Regions from separate parts of the Siminovitchia sp. FSL H7-0308 genome, predicted to be linked through region 1. Evidence: a T-box and tRNA genes for the amino acid it is inferred to sense, from the RefSeq annotation. Region 1 holds a T-box; the other holds one or more tRNA genes.
The links. A T-box is a leader RNA that pairs with one kind of tRNA and senses whether it is charged. The one in region 1 lies ahead of leuS (leucine--tRNA ligase), so its partner is inferred to be a tRNA-Leu.
Positions count from the first base shown of each region.

Region 2: it has a tRNA-Leu gene. The T-box ahead of leuS (leucine--tRNA ligase) is inferred to sense a tRNA for this amino acid. The anticodon was not compared.

Region 1 is NZ_CP150282.1:814,274-818,703, reverse strand. It holds gene leuS (leucine--tRNA ligase) at 1-1,740, opposite strand, end outside; T-box leader at 1,794-2,036, opposite strand; gene MHB50_RS03905 (YtzC family protein) at 2,251-2,541, opposite strand; gene MHB50_RS03900 (class I SAM-dependent methyltransferase) at 2,655-3,227, shown strand; gene MHB50_RS03895 (IS3 family transposase) at 3,624-4,430, opposite strand, start outside.
Region 2 is NZ_CP150282.1:2,864,416-2,868,845, reverse strand. It holds gene MHB50_RS13675 (erythromycin esterase family protein) at 1-940, shown strand, start outside; gene MHB50_RS13670 (GNAT family N-acetyltransferase) at 1,106-1,618, shown strand; tRNA gene MHB50_RS13665 (tRNA-Pro) at 2,188-2,261, opposite strand; tRNA gene MHB50_RS13660 (tRNA-Leu) at 2,265-2,347, opposite strand; gene MHB50_RS13655 (MerR family transcriptional regulator) at 2,499-3,266, shown strand; gene MHB50_RS13650 (PBP1A family penicillin-binding protein) at 3,954-4,430, shown strand, end outside.

The DNA.
Region 1 (4,430 bases):
TGATTTACTCATTTTCTCATTGTTTTCTCCAAGAATCATCCCTTGGTTAAACAGTTTTTGGAACGGTTCTTTTGTCGGAACAACTCCGATATCATATAAGAATTTATGCCAAAAACGGGCGTATAGCAAGTGTAGTACGGCATGTTCCGCGCCGCCAATATAAACATCGACTGGAAGCCAGTTTTCTAATAATTCCTTGTCGGCAAGCTCCTTGTCGTTGTCAGGATCAATGAATCTCAAGAAATACCAGCAGCTTCCGGCCCATTGCGGCATCGTATTCGTTTCCCTGCGGCCCTTCTTCCCGGTTTCCGGGTCTTCCACATGAAGCCAGTCAGTAATATTGGCAAGCGGCGACTCACCGGTTCCCGATGGTTTAATCTCGTCTGTTTCAGGCAGTAAAACTGGCAACTGTTCTTCGGGAACAGCCGTCATTGTCCCGTCCTCCCAATGGATAATCGGGATCGGTTCTCCCCAGTAACGTTGGCGGCTAAACAACCAGTCACGCAAGCGATATGTGACTTTTCTTTTGCCATGTCCTTCTTTTTCCAGCCAGTCATTCATTTTTTCGATGGCTTCATCAAGGCCCAAACCATCCAAGAATCCCGAGTTTACGTGAAGGCCGTCGCCAACATAGGCCTCTTTTTCAATGTTTCCGCCGGAAACGACTTCTTTAATTTCCAACCCGAATTTCCGGGCAAATTCATAGTCCCGCTCATCGTGTGCAGGCACGGCCATAATAGCGCCAGTTCCATAGGAAGCCAATACATAATCGGCGATCCAAATGGGCATTTTTTCACCGTTTGCCGGATTAATGGCATAAGCACCTGTAAATACGCCCGTTTTTTCTTTGGAAAGATCTGTTCTTTCTAAGTCGCTTTTTGTTTTAATGTTGTCTATATAAGCTTCCACTTCTGACTTTTGTTCAGGAGTGGTAATTTTGGCAACAAGATGATGTTCTGGAGCCAGCACGGCATATGTCGCACCAAACAATGTATCGGGACGAGTTGTAAAAGCCGTAAACGTTTCGGCATGACCGGCAATGGAAAAGGTGATTTCCGCCCCTTCGGAACGGCCGATCCAGTTGCGCTGCATATCTTTAATACTTTCGGGCCAATCGAGTTCATCCAAATCTTCAAGCAGGCGGTCCGCATATTTCGTAATTCTTAAAATCCACTGTTTCATCGGCCGGCGTTCAACGGGATGCCCGCCGCGCTCACTTTTTCCATCAATGACTTCCTCGTTGGCCAGGACGGTTCCAAGCGCCGGGCACCAATTGACCGGAACTTCATCAATATAAGCAAGGCCATGTTCAAACAGCTTGAGAAAAATCCATTGCGTCCATTTATAATAGGATGGATCGGTCGTGTTAATTTCCCGGTCCCAATCATAAGAAAAGCCGAGCGCCTTGATTTGTTTCCGGAATGTATCGATATTATGCTCCGTAAACTCGGCTGGATCATTTCCAGTATCAATCGCATATTGTTCAGCCGGAAGACCAAACGCATCCCACCCCATCGGGTGGAGGACATTGTATCCTTGCATTCGCTTCATACGGGCAAGAATGTCCGATGCCGTATATCCTTTCGGATGCCCGACATGAAGCCCTGCTCCCGACGGATATGGGAACATATCAAGAGCATAAAATTTCTTTTTTCCTTCATTTTCAGTCGTTTTAAACGTTTTGTTTTCTTCCCAATAACGTTGCCATTTTTGTTCAATCTGTTTATGATTGTAACTCATCGAGATGCCTCCTACCTTATACTAAATAAAAAAACCCCTCATCCCGGTAATATTCCTGGGACGAGAGGTGTGATTTCTCCCGCGGTACCACCCATTTTTAGCGTATAGCTCACTCACTTGATTGTTCCTTAACGCAGAGAACGGCAAGCATTACCGGAAAAAATCGGGATAAACCGTTTTCTTTCACACCTGCAACTCGAAAGGGGAGTTCCTGATGATCCTGGTTGGCTCCCACCTGCCGCCAACTCTCTGAAAACAGGGTGACATCAATACTGGTCCTTCGTTACCGTTTTAACATATTTTATTATCTTTATTCCCCATTGTAGACAATTTTAGACAGGTTTTCAAGCCTATATTGGGGCTGCGTATTCTATTCAGATGGATGGGCTTCAGATACCCAAGATTCTCCCTTATTTATTCAGAAACGACTTTCATTCCTATTTAACCAATCCAGGGTGTTGTCTCCGGTTTTTATGTAAAAAGACAGGCCGCATTCAGCCTGTCTTCTTGTTAATGCCACGTGCTGTATACTGGACGATCATGATTAAGGAGAATCATTTTGTTTTGCAACTGCTGAATCTTCAAGCGCACTCTGTGGAGCCGTTCACGCTGCTCCGGGTTGGCGCTGTCAGATATTTTTCGGAGCTGTACGAGCATGGCTTCAAGCTCTTGCATGGCATCACTATACTCTATATCATAGTGGTGCTCCTGCCTGCTGCCCAGGTCGTATTGCTCTTCCGCATTGATAATGGCTGTTTCACAACGGTTGATAAAGTGTTCAATCGACTGTCTGGTAGCCATTTAACAATCCTCCCCTTTTTTCGACGGCATATAGCTCGTCTTCCTGTAGTATATACTCAAATCTTGACGGTTATGTTACAATTTTGTATGAATGCCTTAGGAGGAGCTAAACCATGAATCTTGAAGGTGTACTTTCTTTTACAAGAACCGTCATGCAGAGGGTTGTTCGACCAGGTGGCTTTGTAGTGGATGCGACAGTTGGAAATGGCCACGACACACTTTTTTTGGCACAGCTTATCGGAGACACTGGCCGAGTATTTGGCTATGATATTCAAGAAGAAGCCATTGCTAATACCAAAAAGCAGTTGCAGGAACGAGAACTTCTTGAACGGGTTACCTTGTTTCAGACAGGCCACGAAAACATTTCCGCTACAATCCCTGAAGAAATCCATGGCAGCCTAAGCGGAGCCATGTTCAATCTCGGTTATTTGCCTGGCGGGAATAAATCCATCGTTACGAAAGCGGAAACGACGATCATGGCTGTGAAACAGTTGCTGAAGATGATGGCTCCAGGCGGAATCATTGTTCTCGTTGTTTACCATGGGCATAAAGAAGGGGAAAAAGAGCGGAACGAGCTGTTAAAATTTTCACAAAACCTTGATCAAGACATGGTGCATGTCCTGCAATATGCTTTTATCAACTTAAAAAACAATGCGCCCTTCGTACTTGCTTTTGAAAAAAGATAAGAGGGACAGTCTGATGTAGTCTTGCCGTTTTTTCTTATGGCTTTGGTGGAAGATGACAGCAACTACTGTCATTTGAGCGGAAGTCTGCTACGAAGCGGGGATTGCAATATCCTTTGTGATTGATCATTTTTATTTTATTGGATCAACCCATGGCTACCAGTTTCCTCTGATTTCACAGCAAGTTTGTCCGTTCCATGGGTCGTCTTATCTCACAGGCATATTGCCTGTCTTTTTTTCATCTTGATTTCCTCCTCATTCATTTCTATTTGCCGAAAAAAATTTAGGCCATTCCATACAGTTATTAGCGTTATGACATTTTTTGCCCAAAGCGCCAAAATAAAACCGCGTGAAATCAAGGTTTTAAAAGGTGGTTACCCCTAAAAGCTAGAGTTTTTATTATGCAGCTGATTGGCTGGATTGAGTTCGGTATTGGACCGGACTTAGTCCAGTCAATTTTTCTTTGGATCGTTCATTGTTATACCAGTAGATATAGTCTTCTATTCTCCTTTTTAACTCCTCATAGCTTACTAGTTTTTCCCCATAATACATTTCTTGCTTTAAAATGCCAAAGAAATTCTCCATCGAGGCGTTGTCTGTGCAGGCTGCTTTACGTGACATGCTTTGGAATACTTTATTTTTCCTTAATGTTTTAACCCATTGTTTGTGTTGGTAATGCCACCCTTGATCCGAGTGGACGGTAGTACGGTAGGTTGCGTGATTCTTTATGATCTCAATTGTTTCGTCTAAAGGTTCCATGACAAGATCCAATGTTGGACGTTTCTTAATTCCAAACGAAATAATTTCTCCATTATAAAGGTCTAGAATAGGGTTTAAATACAACTTCTCTTCGCCTAGACATTTGAATTCTGTAATGTCAGTTACTAATTTTTGAAGAGGAATAGATGTGTTAAAACGGCGGGATAGAAGGTTTTTCGCTACCTTTCCAACCCTTCCCTTATAGGAGTTGTATTTCCGAGATTTCCGCATAAATTTAACACATTTCAGACTTAATTCCCGCATAAGTCGATACACTTTTTTATGATTAACGCAATGTCCTAATTTCTTTAATTCTTTTGTGATTCGTTTATAACCATAGCGTTCATGGAATTGCTTAAATAGGTGTCTAATGAGTTCTTTTATTTCTGCATCAGCATCTTCTTTACCAAAGTTTTTTACATGATAGTGATAGGTTGCTTCAGGAAT
Region 2 (4,430 bases), 2.1 Mb from region 1:
AGTGAACGCCCTTGATTATGGTATTTATAAAACGGAACAAATGATTGAGCTTGTTCAATGGATGCATGATTACAACGCGACGGTGAGCGAGGACAGGAAAATTTATTTTTATGGAAATGATATGCAACGCTATGACTACAGTAAAAAAGGCGTGCTAGACTATTATAAAGTTGTAAATGAAGATGCATTCAAAAAATATGCATTACAGCTGGAACCTGTTTCAAATGATAAAATGCATGAGTTAACGACAGAGCAATTGAAGGAAATCGATGAAACAATAGAAAACATCCTTTCAGACCTGCAAACAAATGAAGGGAATTACGTGGAACAATCATCTACTGAAGCTTATCTCTTTGCTTTACAATATGCGCAAATCATGAAACAGCGTACACAGTTATTTTTAAACGAAGGAGATTATACAAAACTTCGTGATCAATATTTGGCGGATAATTTACAATGGATTGTTGAATTTGAAGCAGAGCGAGGTCACGATAAAGTATTTATGACCGGACATAACGGGCATATTGAAAAAACGTCTGCATCGTTAGCTGGTTACAAATCGATGGGAAATTATTTGGATGATTTGTATGGTGAAGAATACTTTGCAATTGGTACTGATTTTATCAGCAGCGAGTTTCAGGCGAAAAATGGCGGCTCTGGTGAACGACAAATTCATACACTGGAGAATCACAATGATTTAGTTGATGCATTCAGTGAAGTGGAATCAAATGTTTTCTATGTTGATTTTGCAAAAGCAAGGAAGTCGGATGAGTTATCGGATATCATCTCGAGGGAACAAAAAATGGCGAATATTGGGGATGATTTCCGCTGGTGGTACAAGACTTTAAAGAAGTTTTACACGATTGAAATGACACCCAGCAAAGCATATGACAGTGTTATTATTGTAAAGGCAGCAACACCAACAAATGTCATAGAATAGCGCTATTTAATGATAACACAGCATAAAATAATCCAATTCTATAAGTGTCCAACTTGCTTTTCTTTTTTCCACAAATAGGGCCAGATTGTAGAACGTTTCATTCGTATTTGCAGTGGTTATTGTTGACTTAATAGTAGGGAAGTATTTTTGATGGGGGTTTGGGTAATGCACATAAAAACGAAAAGGTTATTGATACGAGAATTTGAATCCAAGGATTGGCAAGCTGTATACGCGTATACGTCGGACAGTCATGTTATGAAGTATATACCTGAAGGCGTTTTTACTGAAAAAGATGCCAAAGAATTTGTAAGTAAAAACACAAGTGATGATGCCGAAAAATTTCCTGTAGTATTAATAGCGGAAGATATTGTTATAGGGCATATTGTTTTTCATAAGTATTTTGGTGAGCATACTTATGAGATTGGATGGGTGTTTAATCCAAAATACCAAAACAGAGGATACGCCTCTGAAGCGGCAAAAGCCATCTTGGAATATGGCTTTAAAGAAATGAACTTACACAGGATTATAGCAACATGTCAGCCTGAGAATATTCCTTCATTCCGAGTGATGGAGAAGATTGGAATGAGAAGGGAAGGCTTTTTTAAAAAATGTATCCCTAATGGTAATGAATGGTGGGATGAATACTATTACGCCATTTTAGAAGAGGAGTTCAAATGAACGATAAAGAGTTCACAAGGTTTTTTTCGTCAATAAAAGGTGAAAAAATTGGATCAGATTGTGAAAAAGTAAAGAGGGTTTTCTGGTAATGACAGTGGAATTGTTTTATTTGCAAGTCTCATCTTGACATTGCAAATACTTCAAGAACGCATGAGAAACTTTTGAAGGAGAGTTAAATTACGCAATCGGGCGGTATTGTTTCATAAGAAATAAATTGGGACCACCATTTAGACAACTCTAAAATGTGTGGTCCTTTTAATATCCACTATGATATAAAGCGAAAATTCTGCGAATCAGGATGCCGGATTTACTTGTGGGGCCAGGTTGTTTCGGTTTGCGGTACCGGTTAAGGCCGCATTTTATCCGGCATGTAAGGTGCCATATACCCCACATCAAGACCTGAGTTGGTAAGTGGGAGAAAACGGCACTAAATGCCCGATTCGTTCAACTAACATTCAGTAGGAGCCCTACTGAATGAAGTTTCACTTTATGTTCACGACTTGTACGAAGATCAATTATTTTTAGATGTGGTGGAAGGTTCTGGACCTTCCTTTACGCTTAGCCGAAAGTCGGAATGACAGGATTTGAACCTGTGACCTCTTGGTCCCGAACCAAGCGCTCTACCAAGCTGAGCCACATTCCGGAATGCCGCGAGTGGGAGTCGAACCCACACGCCCTTGCGGACACTAGAACCTGAATCTAGCGCGTCTGCCTTTCCGCCACCGCGGCAAAAATGATAGCTCTATTATTATAACATAATATGAACATAAAATGTTTTGACGTTTTTTTGAAAATCCAGCGTCTTTTTCATGTTCCCTCTTGCACCTCCAGCTACGTGAGGCCTTATGATGAATATATACTTTTCGTAGGAGGGTTTTTAATGAAAGAGAATACGAAGTACGCCGTTGGAGAGTTTTCCAAAAAGACAGGTTTGTCTGTTCGCACGCTGCATTACTATGATGAAATTGGGTTGCTTCAACCTGAAAAGGATTCGGAAACAGGTCACCGCATTTACAGTCATTCAGATATTGTAACCTTGCAGAAAATCTTAAGTCTTAAATTTCTCGGTTTCAGTCTGGAGCAAATCGCTTCCTTGCTGCATAAATCGAGCTTTACGGTTGATTTAGCTGACACATTGACTCTTCATATGAAGGCTTTGGAAGAAGATAAAAAGCGAATTGAGATATCAATGAATGCGATGAAGAGAGTCGTCAGATTGCTTAAGGAAGAAGGAGAAGTGGAAAGTTCCGCATTATTCAGCATCATTCATAATATGCAAACGGCGAAAAAGCAAAAAGAATGGATGGATGAGCATGAGCTGACAGAGGTAATGGAAGTGTTGTCCGGGAGATCCGAAGAAGAAAAAATCGCCTTGGATCAAATGTTTATTACATTTTATAAGGAAGTCAAACAATTATATGGCAGTCCGGTAGACGACCCCAAAGTAACAGAAATGCTTGAATCTTATCTTCATAATACTTTTTCCTTTCTGGGAGAAGACTTGATTCACCAACTGGCGGACGCAAATGTCGAAGAAACGGATATTCAAGAACTGGAGAATATGTCGCCTTTTCCATTTACGGAAGAAGAGCAGAAATGGCTTAACGAGGCGATGGAATATTATGTGAAGGAAGCAGAACAGGAATAGATGTGTTTTTTTGTAAAAGCGTTCCATCCCATCTGATCAGTTTCCGGCAGATTTTTAAAGCCAGTCCCAGCCATATGTAAAAATAATGAAATCCCTTCCGATTAATATCATGATTGGAAGGGATTTTCTCAATTGGTAAGGTATATTGTAAGTGATACGAGCTCCAAGACGCTTGAGGAAGCTTATATGAAGATGCAGCGTGAAAACCTTTCGCAAGTAAGCGGGTGAAAAAACAACATATGGGGCTTAACCTAGCCAAAGCCCAACGATAGTATATATTCTCGATGTTTTTCCCTTTCATGTCGGCTGTTCCCCCTTGAAGATGTTTGAAATATGGCGCACGATTTGACACTGTATTCCCTACAATGAAGTTTAATGAATGATTATGACGAAAGTTTTTTACAGGAAGACATGCAACTTCATCGTATTCATTATATATAGTGAAAAGGATCGCAATCAGTATGGTTTACGGGTCAAGAGAGTAGTCACAAAAAGAAGGAATGTTCGCCAACCCAATATTTGCAAACGACATCGCAGAGATTCAATCAGGAAAGAGTGTGGAAGAAACTGAAAAAGTCAATCATTTGTATTTCTTTTTTCACATATAGGAGCTGCTCAGTGGTTTGCGAAAATGAAAAATTGGGTATTCCTTCATTGATATGATTACATATTAGGGGGAATGTGGTCATGGAGGAAGGTTATCCTAGTCGCAGGCAGTATCAAAAGAAAAGACAGCAGGGAAAAAGAATATTAAAAAAGTTAGCCATTCACACCGTGATGGCATTTTTTATCTGCGGTGTTTTATTGATGGGGGTGCTTGCGTTTGCCGCAGTGGCTTATGTAAGGGATGCTCCACAATTAAATCCCGAGTTGCTGAATTCCCCGCAGTCATCCACGATCTATGATATGAATAGCAAAAAAGTGACAGATATCGCCGGAGAGGAATATCGCAAGGTCGTTCCTTTGGATCAGATACCAAAAAAAGTGCAAAATGCGTTTTTGTCCGTTGAAGATGCGAGGTTTTGGAACCATCCCGGCATTGATGTCAAGCGGGTTGCCGGCGCGGCGGTGGCCAATGTGAAGGAAGGTTTTGGGGCAGAAGGGGGCAGCACAATCACACAGCAGCTTGTCAAGATGTCCTTTTTATCCTCGGAAAAAACGATT